One region of the Metapseudomonas phytobenefica genome, then DNA from elsewhere that is predicted to be linked to it. Evidence: predicted binding sites of a transcription regulator. Region 1 holds the regulator's gene; the other holds the start of a gene.
What was found. The regulator FliA, encoded in region 1, starts transcription of late flagellar genes. The targets are predictions, from matches to a motif close to CTAAAGTTTNNNNNNNNNNNGCCGNTAA.

Region 1 (8,399 bases):
TGGCGAGGGCGCGATGAACACTTCATCAACGCAGCATCGGCAACGCAGGTAGTGTTCCATGGCGGAAAGCGAAAGCGGCGCGGACAAGAGCGAAGAGCCCACAGGTAAACGGTTGCAGGAGGCCCGCGAGAAGGGCCAGATCGCCCGTTCCCGGGAGCTCAACACCCTGGCCGTGACCCTGGCCGGGGCTGGCGGGTTGCTGGCCAGTGGCGGCGGCCTGGCGGACATGCTGATGCAGATGATGCAGTCCAACTTCGACCTGCCACGGGCGGTGCTGATGGACGAGCGCAGTATGGGGCTGTTCCTGCTGGCCTCGGGCCGGATGGCGCTGGATGCGCTGCTGCCGCTGCTGATCACCCTGCTGGTGGTGTCGATCATCGGCCCGATCTCCCTCGGCGGCTGGCTGTTTTCCAGCGAGGCCTTGCTGCCCAAGTTCAGCCGGATGAACCCCTTGTCCGGGATCAAGCGGATGTTCTCGCTGCACGCCCTGGCGGAGCTGCTCAAGGCCCTGGCCAAGTTCGCATTGATCCTGCTGGTGGCCCTGGCGGTGCTCAACTCCGACCGTGACGATTTGCTGGCGATTGCCCATGAGCCGCTGGACATGGCCATCCTGCACAGCGTCCAGGTGGTGGGCTGGAGTGCGCTCTGGCTGGCCTGCGGCCTGATCCTGATCGCCGCCGTGGATGTGCCTTTCCAGCTCTGGAGCAACAAGCAGAAGCTGATGATGACCAAGCAGGAGGTGCGCGACGAATACAAGGACACCGAGGGCAAGCCCGAGGTCAAGTCGCGCATCCGCCGCCTGCAGCGGGAGATGGCTGAGCGCCGCATGATGGCTGCCGTGCCCCAGGCCGATGTGGTCATCACCAACCCGACCCACTTCGCCGTGGCGCTGAAGTACGACGCCGAGAAGGGCGGCGCGCCGGTGCTGCTGGCCAAGGGCAATGACTTCACCGCCCTGAAGATCCGCGAGATCGCCCAGGACAACCAGGTGACGGTGCTGGAGTCTCCGGCGCTGGCGCGGGCGGTGTACTACTCCACCGAACTGGACCAGGAAATCCCCGCCGGCCTGTACCTGGCCGTGGCCCAGGTGCTGGCCTACGTCTACCAGCTCAAACAGTTCCGCGCCGGCCGCGGCAAACGCCCGGCGCCGCTGCACGACCTGCCGATCCCGGCGGATTTGCGGCGGGACGAGTGACATTGCTCCTGTTCTGCTCGTTTTTTGTGGGGGCGAATTTATTCGCTAAGCAGGTCGAAGACCTGCCCTGCAGAATCAGATGGGGCAGCTTCGCCGCCCTTTGCGAATGAATTCGCCCCCACAGGAACAGCTCCTTACTCCCTTGCAATCAATCCCTTAGCCAAGTTGGAAAGCTTCTTGCACAAGGGGGCTCAGGACGCATCGATGCGTCAAAAGTTTGGATGTGCGGGGCAGGGCTCCGCGAAAGGGGTAGGGGAACAGCAGTGGATCGTACGCAACTGATCGGCAATGTCCGCAACAACCTGCTGGGCATTGGTCGTGGCAACCTCGGGGTGCCGCTGCTGGTACTGGTGATGCTGGGCATGATGACCCTGCCGGTGCCCCCGTTCCTGCTGGACGTCTTCTTCACCTTCAACATCGCCCTGTCCATCGTCGTGCTGCTGGTGTGCGTGTATGCCATGCGCCCGCTGGACTTCGCTGTCTTCCCGACCATCCTGCTGGTCGCCACCCTGCTGCGCCTGGCGCTGAACGTCGCCTCCACCCGCGTGGTGCTGCTCCACGGCCAGGATGGCCACGACGCCGCGGGCAAGGTGATCCAGGCCTTCGGCGACGTGGTGGTGGGCGGCAACTACGTGGTCGGTGCGGTGGTCTTCGCGATCCTGATGATCATCAACTTCGTGGTGGTCACCAAGGGTGCCGGGCGTATCTCCGAGGTGAGCGCGCGCTTCACCCTGGACGCCATGCCCGGCAAGCAGATGGCGATCGACGCCGACCTCAACGCCGGCCTGATCGATCAGGCCGAAGCCAAGAAGCGCCGCTCCGAGGTGTCCCAGGAGGCCGACTTCTACGGCTCCATGGACGGTGCCAGCAAATTCGTCCGTGGCGACGCCATCGCCGGCCTGCTGATCCTCTTCATCAACCTGCTCGGCGGCATCGCCATCGGTATGCTGCAACACGGCCTGAGTTTCGGCGATGCCGGCCGCATCTATTCGCTGCTGACCATCGGTGACGGCCTGGTGGCGCAGATCCCCTCGCTGCTGCTGTCCACCGCGGCCGCCATCATGGTGACCCGCGTGTCGTCTTCCGAAGACATGGGCCAGCAGGTCAACCGCCAGATGTTCGCCTCGCCCAAGGCACTGGCGGTATCGGCCACCATCCTCATCGCCATGGGTCTGGTGCCGGGCATGCCGCATGTGTCCTTCATCGGTCTGGGCCTGGTGGCCGCCGGCGGTGCCTGGTTCATCTGGCATCGCCAGAAACTGGCCAGGGAAGTGGCGGTACAGGAAGAGAAGCGCCAGCAGGAACTGCTGCCGGCCCAGCGTGCCCAGGAAACCAAGGAGCTGGGCTGGGACGACGTGACTCCGGTGGACCTGGTCGGCCTGGAAGTGGGCTACCGGCTGATTCCACTGGTGGACCGCAACCAGGGCGGCCAGTTGCTGGCGCGGATCAAGGGCGTGCGCAAGAAGCTCTCCCAGGAGATGGGCTTCCTGATGCCCTCGGTGCATATCCGCGACAACCTCGACCTGCTGCCCAATGCCTACCGCCTGACGCTGATGGGCGTCAGCGTGGCCGAGGCGGAGGTCTACCCGGACCGCGAACTGGCGATCAACCCCGGCCAGGTGTTCGGCACCCTCAACGGCGTGGCCGCCAAGGATCCGGCGTTCGGCCTGGAAGCGGTATGGATCGACGCCAGCCAGCGCGACCAGGCGCAGTCGCTCGGTTACACGGTGGTGGACGCCAGTACCGTGGTCGCCACCCACCTCAACCAGGTGCTGCACAAGCACGCCCATGAGCTGCTGGGCCACGAAGAAGTCCAGCAACTGATGCAGAACCTGGCCAAGAGTTCGCCGCGCCTGGCCGAAGAGCTGGTGCCCGGCATGGTGTCGCTGTCCACGCTGCTCAAGGTGCTCCAGGCGCTGCTGCAGGAGCAGGTGCCGGTGCGCGACATCCGCACCATCGCCGAAGCCATCGCCAACGTGGCGGCCAAGAGTCAAGATCCCGCCGCTCTGGTGGCGGCGGCCCGCGTCGCGCTGTCCCGCGCAATCGTGCAAAGCATTGTGGGACTAGAGCCGGAGCTGCCTGTGATCACCCTGGAGCCCAGGTTGGAACAGATATTGCTCAATAGCCTGCAGAAGGCCGGACAGGGTTCGGAAGATGGCGTTCTCCTCGAACCCGGAATGGCCGAGAAGCTGCAACGTTCCCTGGTGGAAGCGGCGCAGCGCCAGGAAATGCTCGGCAAGCAGGCGATCCTGCTGGTGGCCGGGCCGATCCGGGCGATGATGTCGCGCTTTGCCAGGCTCGCCGTGCCAACCATGCACGTACTGGCCTACCAGGAAATACCGGACAACAAGCAGGTCACCATAGTCGCGACTGTGGGGCAGAACTAACCGAGGTCAAGGACCATGCAGGTCAAACGTTTCTTCGCCGCCGATATGCGTCAAGCCATGAAGTTGGTGCGTGATGAACTGGGCGCGGATGCCGCCATCATCGGTAATCGTCGGGTTGCCGGCGGTGTCGAGCTGACCGCGGCGCTGGACTACCCGCTGCCCGCGCCGGCCCCGAGCAGGCCGAACCCGGCCCTCGAAGCCGAACTGCGCAAGACCCAGGCGCGCATCGCCGAAGCCCAGGCCGAACTGACCACCCGGGCCATCGCCGATGCCGGCAAGGACCGTCAATTGTTCGCCGGCCAGCCACTGACCGCCATCGAACCGGAACTGCCGGAGTCCGCCCTGGCCGCCGCTCTGGATCGTCCCCGCGGCGTTTCGCGTCCGGTGGAGCCGGTGAGCGCGCCGAAACCCGCCGGCGTGGACCAGGCCGCCCTGGACGCCATGCGCTTCGAACTGAGTGGCCTGCGTGAATTGATCGAAGTGCAGCTGGGCTCCATCGCCTGGAGCCAGATGCAGAGCCGCCGTCCGCAGCAGGCCAGCCTCTGGCGCCGCCTGCAACGCATGGGGCTGCCGGCCGAACTGGCCCGCGCGCTGCTGGACAAGGTGGACAAGGTCAGTGATCCGCGCCAGGCCTGGCGCATGCTCCTGGCGCACTTCGCCCACGCCATCCGCACCCCGCAGGTCGAGCCGTTGGAAGAGGGCGGCGTGATCGCCCTGGTCGGCCCGGCCGGCATGGGCAAGACCACCACCCTGGCCAAGCTGGCTGCCCGCTACGTGCTCAAGTACGGCGCGCAGAACGTCGCCCTGGTGAGCATGGACAGTTTCCGCATTGGCGCCCAGGAGCAGATCAAGACCCTCGGTCGCATCCTCGATGTGCCGGTGACCCTGGTCGATCCGGGCCAGTCCCTGACCCAGGCCGTCGCCCCGCTGGCGCGCAAGCGCGTGGTGCTGATCGATACCGCTGGTCTGCCCACCAACGATCCGGCCCTGGCCATGCAGCTCGAAGCGCTGGCCAGCCGGGCGATAAACGCGAAGAATTACCTGGTGATGGCGGCCACCAGCCAGAGCCAGGTGCTCAAGGCGGCCTATCACAGCTACAAGCGTTGCGGCCTGGCCGGTTGCATCATCACCAAGGCGGACGAGGCGGCCAGCCTGGGCGAGGTCCTGGGACTGGCTATCGGCCAGCATCTCCCGGTAGCCTATCTGGCCGACGGCCCGCGAATCCCGGATGATCTGCAGGTTCCCCGCAGCCACCAGCTGGTGAGCCGGGCGGTCAGCCTGCAGGCCCCGGAAGATCCGAGTGAAGAAGCCATGGCCGACCTGTTCGCCGGGCTTTATCAGAATCCGGCGCGGCGCGCCGGTTGAAGAATGTGTAAGCCGCCCGGAGGGGCGGTGCTGGACAGCCAAATGGCCCAGTCGACCTAAGGCAAGGTATTTGAAATGGGTAGTATGCATCCCGTACAGGTGATCGCGGTGACCGGCGGCAAGGGCGGCGTCGGCAAGACCAACGTGTCGGTGAACCTTTCGCTGGCACTGGCCGACCTCGGCCGCCGCGTCATGTTGTTGGACGCCGACCTGGGGCTCGCCAACGTCGACGTCCTGCTCGGCCTCACCGCCAAGCGCACACTGGCTGATGTGATCAATGGCGAATGCGACCTGCGCGACGTGCTGTTGCAGGGGCCGGGGGGCATCCGCATCGTCCCCGCCGCCTCCGGCACCCAGAGCATGGTGCAGCTTTCGCCCATGCAGCACGCCGGCCTGATCCAGGCATTCAGCGAAATCAGCGACAACCTCGACGTACTGGTGATCGACACTGCTGCCGGCATCGGCGATTCGGTGGTCAGCTTCGTCCGTGCGGCCCAGGAAGTGATTGTGGTGGTCTGCGACGAACCGACCTCCATCACCGACGCCTACGCGCTGATCAAGCTGCTCAACCGCGACTACGGCATGAGCCGCTTCCGCGTGCTGGCCAACATGGCCCACAGCCCGCAGGAAGGGCGCAACCTGTTCGCCAAGCTGACCAAGGTCACCGACCGCTTCCTCGACGTTGCCCTGCAGTACGTGGGCGCCATTCCGTACGACGAGTCGGTGCGCAAGGCCGTGCAGAAGCAGCGCGCGGTCTATGAGGCCTTTCCGCGTTCGAAGTGCTCGCTGGCCTTCAAGGCCATCGCGCAGAAGGTCGACAGCTGGCCGCTGCCGGCCAATCCGCGGGGCCATCTGGAGTTCTTCGTCGAGCGGCTGGTCAAGCAGCCCTCCACGGAAAGCCCCGTATGACACCTGCCACTGGACTGCGTATGTACGGCAAGGCCCAGGCACGGGATTCGCAACACCAGTTGATCGAACGCTATGCCCCCCTGGTCAAGCGCATCGCCTATCACCTGCTGGCGCGCCTGCCGGCCAGCGTGCAGGTGGAAGACCTGATGCAGTCCGGGATGATCGGCCTGCTCGAAGCCTCGAAGAAATACGACGGCAGCAAGGGCGCCAGCTTCGAGACCTACGCCGGCATCCGCATCCGCGGGGCCATGCTCGACGAAGTCCGCAAGGGCGACTGGGCGCCGCGTTCGGTGCACCGTAATACGCGCATGGTGAGCGACGCCATCCGCGCCATCGAGGCGAGAACTGGACGTGACGCTAAAGATCAGGAAGTTGCTGCCGAACTTGGATTGAGTCTCGAAGACTACTACGGCATCCTGAGCGACACCTTGGGCAGCCGCCTGTTCAGCTTCGATGACCTGATGCAGGACGGTGAGCAGGACGGTCTGCGCGAGGACGCCGGTGTCACCCATTCCTCACCTTCCCATGATCTGGAAGAAGAACGCTTCCAGGCCGCGCTGGCCGATGCCATCGCGAACCTGCCCGAGCGTGAGCGCCTGGTGCTGGCGCTGTATTACGACGAAGAACTGAACTTGAAGGAAATCGGTGAAGTGCTGGGGGTCAGCGAATCGCGGGTCAGCCAGTTGCATAGCCAGTGCGCGGCACGCCTGCGCGCCCGGCTTGGCGACTGGCGCGCGCGCTGAACGGCATACCGATTCCAGATTTGAACGGCGCACCCGGCAAGAGGGGCGTTTGAGACTGTACGGAGGTCGACTTGGACAAGAACATGAAAATCCTCATCGTTGACGATTTCTCGACGATGAGACGCATCATCAAGAACCTCTTGCGCGACTTGGGTTTCACCAATACCGCCGAAGCCGACGACGGCACCACGGCCCTGCCGATGCTGCACAGCGGCAATTTCGATTTCCTCGTGACCGACTGGAACATGCCCGGCATGACCGGCATCGACCTGCTGCGCGCCGTGCGTGCCGACGAGCGTCTGAAGCACCTGCCGGTCCTGATGGTGACCGCCGAAGCCAAGCGCGACCAGATCATCGAGGCGGCCCAGGCCGGTGTGAACGGCTATGTGGTCAAGCCTTTCACCGCCCAGGTCCTGAAAGAAAAAATCGAGAAGATCTTCGAGCGGGTCAACGGCTGAATGCCAGCCGCGGGGGCACCATGGACCAGAATGAACACCTGCTGGGAGACTTCGAGTCGACCCTGAAAGACCGTGCGCGCGAATTGGTGGACAGCCTCGAGAGAGGCAACTTCGCCGACGCCGTGCAACTCATCCACGAACTCAATCACGTCCGTGACCGCGGCCTCTACCAGGAAGTCGGCAAGCTCACCCGTGAGCTGCACAACGCCATCGTCAACTTCCAGATCGACCCGCATCTGCCCCACGCCCAGGAAATGTCGCAGATCGCCGACGCGACCGATCGCCTGTCCTATGTGGTGCAGATGACCGAGAGGGCCGCCAACCGCACCATGGACCTGGTGGAGGAAAGCGCGCCGTTGCTGGGCGGCCTGAGTGACGAAGCCCAGCAGCTGGGCGAGGAGTGGGGCCGCTTCATGCGCCGGGAAATCGGCGCGGACGGGTTCCGCGACCTGGCCCGCCGCATCGAGCAGTTCCTCTCCCGCAGCCAGCGCGATACCAGCGCCCTGTCGGGCAAGCTGAACGACATCCTGCTGGCCCAGGATTACCAGGACCTCACCGGCCAGGTCATCAAGCGCGTGATCCAGCTGGTCACCGAAGTGGAGAGCAACCTCGTCAAGCTGGTGCTGATGGCCAGCCAGGTGGATCGCTACGCCGGCATCGAGCACGACCATGCCACGTTGCGCGCCGAGCTGGAGCAACAAAAAAATCCTTCGAGGGGTGAAGGTCCGCAGATCCATGCCGATATACGTGAAGACGTGGTGTCCGGACAGGACGACGTCGACGATCTGCTATCCAGCCTTGGATTCTAGGGAGCACTCCACTTATGAGCTTCGACGCCGATGAAGAAATCCTCCAGGACTTCCTGGTAGAGGCCGGCGAGATTCTGGAGCAACTGTCCGAGCAGCTGGTCGAGCTGGAAAGCCGCCCGGACGACATGGACCTGCTCAACGCGATTTTCCGTGGTTTCCATACCGTGAAGGGCGGCGCCGGCTTCCTCCAGCTCAATGCGCTGGTGGAGTGCTGCCACATCGCCGAGAACGTCTTCGACATCCTGCGCAAGGGCGAACGCCGCGTGGATGCCGAACTGATGGACGTGGTGCTGCAGGCCCTGGATACGGTCAACGAGATGTTCAGCGAGGTGCGCGAGCGCAGCGAACCGACGCCCGCCACGCCGGAGCTGCTGGCCGCGCTGTCGCGTCTGGCCGAGCCGGCCGGTGCCGCGCCTGCCCCCGTAGCTGCCGCGCCCGTCGAAGCACCGGCCCCCATCGCAGCGACCGCCGACATCACCGACAGCGAGTTCGAGCAGCTGCTCGATGCGCTGGGTGACGTCGCTGGCAAGGTT
Region 2 (7,141 bases), on a different contig from region 1:
ACCTCCAGCGGACGCGCGCCGATGGCGGTGAAGGCGTTCTGCAGGGGTTGCACCACGAAGGGCATGGAATAGATCACCGACCCCACGACGAGGCCGGCGAAGGTGAAAGGCAAGGTGCCCAGGCCAAGGCTCTGGGTGAACTGGCCGATGAAGCCGTGGGGCCCCATGCTCACCAGCAGATAGAAGCCGATGACAGTGGGCGGCAGCACCAGCGGCAGGGCGACCACGGCCGCCACCGGCCCTTTCAGGCGAGAACGGGTGCGTGCCAGCCACCAGGCGATGGGCGTACCCACCACGAGCAGGAGCACAGTGGTCAGGGTCGCCAGTTCGAGAGTCAGCCAGATGGCGGCCAGGTCGGTGCGGTCGAGGGGGAAGCTCATGGGGTGGCCGAATGCTCAGTTTTCGCTGTGTAGTGAACTATATAGCGAAGCCCGACGACCGGCCAGAATCAGGACGTCGCCCCCGGTGCAGGAAGCCGGAACGATCGCCGCGCCCCGGCTTCACCCCGGCCTTGAACGTCAGTCGTTGCGCGAGGGGGACAGCAGTTCGATCTTGTAACCGTCGGGGTCTTCCACAAAGGCCAGGATACTGGTGCCATGCTTCATCGGCCCCGGCTCGCGGGTGATCTTGCCACCGCGGGCACGGATGTCTTCGCAGGCCTTGTAGACATCGTCCACTTCCAGGGCAATGTGGCCGTAGGCGTTGCCCAGATCGTACTTGTCCACACCCCAGTTGTAGGTCAGCTCGATCACACTGTTGTGGGCCTCGTCGCCGTAGCCGACGAATGCGAGGGTGAACTGGCCGTCCGGGTAGTCCTTGCGGCGCAGCAGGGTCATGCCCAGCACTTCGGTGTAGAAGGCGATGGATTTGTCCAGGTCGCCAACTCGCAGCATGGTATGCAGCAGTCTCATCAGGTTTTTCCTCTTCTAGAAAAGCAGAACCCCGGCTCGTGGCCGGGGTTCGTCTGGCACAGGCGTTCAGCTTATCAGAACAGCTTGCGACCCTTGCCAGCGGCGATGCGCATGCGCAGGGCGTTGAGCTTGATGAAGCCAGCAGCGTCAGCCTGGTTGTAGGCGCCGGCATCGTCCTCGAAGGTGGCGATGTTGGCGTCGAACAGGGAGTCGTCGGACTTGCGGCCGACCACGATGACGTTGCCCTTGTACAGCTTCAGGCGTACCACGCCGTTCACGTTGACCTGGGAGGCGTCGATCATCTGCTGCAGCATCAGACGCTCCGGGCTCCACCAGTAGCCGGTATAGATCAGGCTGGCGTACTTGGGCATCAGCTCGTCTTTCAGGTGGGCCACTTCGCGGTCCAGGGTGATGGACTCGATGGCGCGGTGGGCCTTGAGCATGATGGTGCCGCCGGGGGTCTCGTAGCAGCCGCGGGATTTCATGCCGACATAGCGGTTCTCGACGATGTCGAGGCGGCCGATGCCGTTCTCGCCGCCGATGCGGTTCAGCTCGGTCAGCACCTGCGCCGGGGTCATGTCCTTGCCGTCGATGGCGACGATGTCGCCCGCGCGGTAGGTCAGCTCGATGTAGGTCGGGGTATTCGGTGCGGCTTCCGGGGACTTGGTCCAGCGCCACATGTCCTCTTCGTGCTCGGTCCAGGTGTCTTCCAGCACGCCGCCCTCATAGGAGATGTGCAGCAGGTTGGCATCCATGGAATACGGGGACTTCTTCTTGCCGTGGCGCTCGATCGGGATACCGTGCTTCTCGGCGTAGTCCATCAGCTTCTCGCGGGACAGCAGGTCCCACTCGCGCCAGGGGGCGATCACTTTCACGCCCGGCTTGAGGGCGTAGGCGCCCAGCTCGAAGCGCACCTGGTCGTTGCCCTTGCCGGTGGCGCCGTGGGAGATGGCGTCGGCGCCGGTCTCGTTGGCGATTTCGATCAGGCGCTTGGCGATCAGCGGACGGGCGATGGAGGTACCCAGCAGGTACTCGCCTTCATAGATGGTGTTGGCGCGGAACATCGGGAATACGAAGTCGCGAACGAATTCTTCGCGCAGGTCATCGATGTAGATTTCCTTGACGCCCAATGCCTGAGCCTTGGCGCGGGCCGGTTCGACCTCCTCGCCCTGGCCGAGGTCGGCGGTGAAGGTCACCACTTCACAGTTATAGGTATCTTGCAGCCACTTGAGGATCACCGAGGTGTCCAGGCCACCGGAATAAGCCAGGACAACCTTCTTCACGTCCGCCATGCCATCAACTCCACGGGGGTTGTACGAAAAACCCGTGATTCTACTGACCCTGGCGGCCAAATTACAGTGTCGCGACAGCTTATGACGACGAGGCGACAGTTTCTGTCAGCCGCGCGACGAACGGCGGGATCACGACCCGGTTCGCGGCGAGGGATTGGCAGCAGCGCCCTGGACACCAGGCCCGCTGGCCGGTGCGGCCGGCGCCTCCGCCGGAGCCGGGGCTGGCGCTGCATCCGGCGCGGCGGCAGGCGCTTCCACGGGCAGGTCGACGCGGGACAGCTGCACAGTGGCGCGACGGTTCTTCGCCCGGTTGGCCGGGCTGTTGTTCGGCGCCAACGGGTAACGCTCACCATGGAAACGCATGACCATCTGTGCTTCGGGGAAGCCATTGGCCTTGAAGTAGTCGAACACCGCCAGGGCGCGGCGGCGCGACAGGTCGCGGTTGGTCAGACGGTTGCCGCTGTTGTCGGAGTGACCGTCGATTTCGATGTGATTGACGCTGGGATCGGCCTTGATGAAGTCGAGCATGATTTCCAGCTTCGCCCGCGCCATCTCGTCGAGCTCCATGCCACCGCCCGGAAAGCCGACCTGCACATGCTTGACCTGGTCGAAGTTCACCGGCAGCAGCTTGGCGGTGCAGGCCAGGTAATCCTCGTAGGCCTGGCTGAACTTCACCGGCAGCAGGCGCACCTCCATGACATCGCCGCCCTGCAGGGTGCGGTGACGAACCAGCGGGCTGCGCCCTTCCAGCAGGCCGGTGAGCAGACGCCCGGCCTGCTGCTGGGAACTGTTGAACGGCACTTCACCGCCGCCGACGCTGACCACACCGAGGTTGATGTCTCCCCTCCCCGGTTGCCAAGGCGCCGCCGCCGCCAGCAGCGTCGCCGAGCCGGCGCCCATCCAGCGCTCGCGCGCCTGCAGGCGGAAGGTGGCCTGCTCGCCGGCGCGGCGCACGAATTCCCCCGCACCGAAACCGGTGATGGGCTGCGACAGGCGGCATTCGAACTTGTCCCCCTCGACTTTCCACTCCACCTTCTCCAGGCGCGTCTGGAAAGTAATGGCCATGGCCGGCAGGCTGGCGAACAAGCTCAGGAAGACGAGATAGCGCTGGCGCACGGCGGGCTCCACGGGGAATTGCGGCGTTCCTGCTGGATATCGGTGCCAGGCGGAAAAACTTGAGCACGGATTTGCCTGCGAGGCTGCCGCCGGCTCCTGCCCTGCGTGCCCCGGAAGGGCTTTTCCGGTAGCATGGCGGCCCAGTTCTGCCCGCCTGGAAACCCCTCATGTCCGACCGTTTGACCCTCCTGCGTCCCGACGACTGGCACATCCATCTGCGCGATGGTGCCGTGCTGGCCCATACCGTCGCCGATGCCGCCCGCACCTTCGGCCGCGCCATCATCATGCCCAACCTGGTGCCCCCGGTGCGCAATGCCGAAGAAGCCGACGCCTATCGCCAGCGCATCCTCGCTGCCCGTCCGGCCGGCAGCCGCTTCGAGCCGCTGATGGTGCTCTACCTCACCGATCGCACCACCGCGGAAGACATCCGCGCGGCCAAGGCTTCCGGCTTCGTCCACGCCGCCAAGCTCTACCCGGCCGGCGCCACCACCAACTCGGACTCCGGCGTCACCAGCATCGACAAGATCTTCCCGACCCTCGAAGCCATGGCCGAAGTGGGCATGCTGCTGCTGGTCCACGGTGAAGTGACCCGTGGCGAGATCGACGTGTTCGACCGCGAGAAGGTGTTCATCGACGAGCACCTGTCCCGCGTGGTCCAGCGCTTCCCGACCCTGAAGCTGGTGTTCGAGCACATCACCACCGGCGATGCGGTGCAGTTCGTGCAGTCGGCCCCGGCCAACGTCGGCGCCACCATCACCGCCCATCACCTGCTGTACAACCGCAACCACATGCTGGTCGGCGGCATTCGCCCACACTTCTATTGCCTGCCGATCCTCAAGCGCAACGTGCACCAGGAAGCCCTGCTGGACGCCGCCACCAGCGGTAGCGCCAAGTTCTTCCTCGGCACCGACTCGGCGCCCCACGCCAAGCACGCCAAGGAAGCCGCCTGCGGCTGCGCCGGCTGCTACAGCGCCTATGCGGCCATCGAGCTGTACGCCGAAGCCTTCGAACAGCGCAATGCACTGGACAAGCTCGAGGCCTTCGCCAGCTGCAACGGGCCGGACTTCTACGGTCTGCCGCGCAACACCGACCGCATCACCCTGGTGCGCGAGGAATGGACCGCCCCGGCCACCCTGCCGCTGGGCGAGCAGGCCGTAGTACCGCTGCGCGCCGGCGAGAAACTGCGCTGGCGTCTGCTGGAGGAGCAAGCGTGAGCGAAGACCTTTACGACGACGAACTGGACGGCAGCCTGCCGTCCGGCCCGCGCCACCCGATGGCGGCGCGCTTCCGTGGCTACCTGCCGGTCGTGGTGGACGTGGAAACCGGCGGATTCAACGCCGCCACCGACGCCCTGCTGGAAATCGCGGCGACCACCGTCGCCATGGATGAACAGGGCTTCCTCTATCCGGACCACACTCACTTCTTCCGCATCGAGCCGTTCGAAGGCGCCAACATCGAACAGGCTGCGCTGGAGTTCACCGGGATCAAGCTGGACCACCCGCTGCGCATGGCGGTGAGCGAGGAACACGCGCTGACGGAAATCTTCCGCGGCCTGCGCAAGTCGATCAAAGCCAACGGCTGCAAACGCGCCATCCTGGTCGGCCACAACGCCAGCTTCGACCTCGGCTTCCTCAATGCCGCGGTGAACCGGACCGGCATCAAGCGCAATCCCTTCCACCCCTTCTCCAGCTTCGACACCGCGACGCTTGCCGGCCTCGCCTACGGCCAGACCGTACTGGCCAAGGCCTGCCAGGCCGCCGGCATCGACTTCGACGGCCGCGAAGCACACTCGGCGCGTTACGACACCGAGAAGACCGCCGAGCTGTTCTGCGGCATCGTCAACCGCTGGAAGGAGATGGGCGGCTGGATCGACGACGAGGAATGACCTCGAACGTCACTCGCAGGAGCCAGACACAAAAAAGCCCCGGCAATCGCCGGGGCTTTTTTGTGCCTGGGGGCCGTAGCCTGAGTCACGATCTCGCGAGCTAGAGAAGAGCAAGGCGAAAATGGCCGAGGACGCGGAGTTTACGAGCTGTAAATGAGCAGCCCGAGGCCATTTTCAACGCAGCTATTCCGACGCGCAGCAGATCGTGGCCAGGCTCTTACAGGCTGGAAGCGTTTTCAGCCAGGTACTTGGCAACACCTTCCGGAGAAGCGGTCATGCCCTTGTCACCCTTCTTCCAGTTGGCCGGGCAGACTTCGCCGTGCTCTTCGGTGAACTGCAGGGCGTCAACCAGACGCAGCAGCTCGTCCATGTTACGGCCCAGCGGCAGGTCGTTGACGATCTGGGAACGCACGATGCCGTTCTTGTCGATCAGGAAGGCGCCACGGTAAGCCACGCCACCTTCGGACTCGACGTCGTAGGCCTTGGCGATTTCGTGCTTCATGTCGGCAGCCAGGGTGTACTTGACCGGGCCGATGCCGCCCTTGTCCACCGGGGTGTTACGCCAGGCGTTGTGGGTGAAGTGGGAGTCGATGGACACGCCGATCACTTCCACGCCGCGAGCCTGGAACTCGGGGATGCGGTGGTCCAGGGCGATCAGCTCGGACGGGCAAACGAAAGTGAAGTCCAGCGGGTAGAAGAACACCAGGCCGTATTTGCCCTTGATGGCTTCGGACAGGGTGAAGCTGTCAACGATTTCGCCATTGCCCAGAACGGCGGCGACGGTGAAGTCCGGAGCCTGCTTGCCTACGAGAACGCTCATTCCATGTCTCCTGAGTTGTCATGAGTAATCAGTGGGGCCGGGGTCACAGCCTGGCCGACCAATGTGGCGGCGCCATGACACCCGCTTCCAAAAGGACGGGCAATAATACACTCGGTAGGGAGCCCCGCCCACCGCTTTCGACTAGCGGGTCAATGTCGGCGGATGGCCATCCGCGAGCGCGGAAAGGCCTCTGGTCCGGGGGTTTCAGGCATATCTTTGACAATCATTCTCATTACTATTAGTATCCCCTGCATCCCATCACTCACCTGAGTCCCAAGTCGCCATGTACGTCTGTCTCTGTCTAGGTGTCACTGACGGTCAAATTCGCGAAGCCATCTACGAAGGCTGCTGCAGCTATCGCGAAGTACGCAATGCCTTGGAAGTAGGCACCCAGTGCGGCAAGTGCGCGTGCCTGGCCAAGCAGGTGGTCAAGGAGACTCTCGCCGAGGTACAGAGCAGCCAAGCAGCCCTCGCCTACCCCGCGGCCTACGCCGTCGCCTGACCATTCGGCGGAAAGACAAAAAACCGGACCTCGGCGTCCGGTTTTTTTGTGCCTGTTTTTCAACTATTTAGAGTTCAAATGTAGAAGTTAAACATTCTTATTAATATTCAAATTCATTTTGAATTCAACAACTTAGATTTGACACACCAAGTTGCGAAGGTCAAAATTCAAAAATCTCCCACCTACGGCAGGACTCCACATGAAAGGCGACAAGAAAGTCATTCAGCATCTCAACAAGATCCTTGGCAACGAACTTGTTGCGATCAACCAGTACTTCCTGCACGCCCGCATGTATGAAGATTGGGGCCTGAAGAAACTGGGGGATCACGAATACCACGAGTCCATCGACGAGATGAAGCATGCGGACAAGCTGGTCAAGCGCATCCTCTTCCTCGAAGGCCTCCCCAATCTGCAGGACCTTGGCAAGCTGATGATTGGCGAGAACACCAAGGAAATGCTTTCCAGCGACCTGAAGCTGGAGCTGCAAGCGGTGCCGGACCTGAAAGCCGCCATTGCCTACTGCGAAAGCGTGGGCGACTACGGCAGCCGCGAACTGCTGGAAGAGATCCTCGAATCCGAGGAAGAACACATCGACTGGCTGGAAACCCAACTGGG

Region 2: the regulator FliA is predicted to act here: its motif matches at 3,356-3,383, upstream of ACFW0B_RS13405 (flagellar protein MotY).

The regions. Positions count from the first base shown of each region.
Region 1 covers NZ_JBHZGM010000008.1:88,522-96,920, forward strand. Annotated here, with positions in the region: gene fliR (flagellar biosynthetic protein FliR) at 1-17, shown strand, start outside; gene flhB (flagellar biosynthesis protein FlhB) at 59-1,195, shown strand; gene flhA (flagellar biosynthesis protein FlhA) at 1,459-3,582, shown strand; gene flhF (flagellar biosynthesis protein FlhF) at 3,598-4,947, shown strand; gene fleN (flagellar synthesis regulator FleN) at 5,023-5,856, shown strand; gene fliA (RNA polymerase sigma factor FliA) at 5,853-6,599, shown strand; gene ACFW0B_RS09390 (chemotaxis response regulator CheY) at 6,683-7,057, shown strand; gene ACFW0B_RS09395 (protein phosphatase CheZ) at 7,078-7,866, shown strand; gene ACFW0B_RS09400 (chemotaxis protein CheA) at 7,881-8,399, shown strand, end outside.
Region 2 covers NZ_JBHZGM010000014.1:91,045-98,185, forward strand. Annotated here, with positions in the region: gene modB (molybdate ABC transporter permease subunit) at 1-380, opposite strand, end outside; gene gloA (lactoylglutathione lyase) at 519-911, opposite strand; gene ACFW0B_RS13400 (argininosuccinate synthase) at 986-2,203, opposite strand; gene ACFW0B_RS13405 (flagellar protein MotY) at 2,333-3,319, opposite strand; gene pyrC (dihydroorotase) at 3,487-4,533, shown strand; gene rnt (ribonuclease T) at 4,530-5,204, shown strand; gene ACFW0B_RS13420 (peroxiredoxin) at 5,422-6,024, opposite strand; gene ACFW0B_RS13425 (bacterioferritin-associated ferredoxin) at 6,308-6,526, shown strand; gene bfr (bacterioferritin) at 6,726-7,141, shown strand, end outside.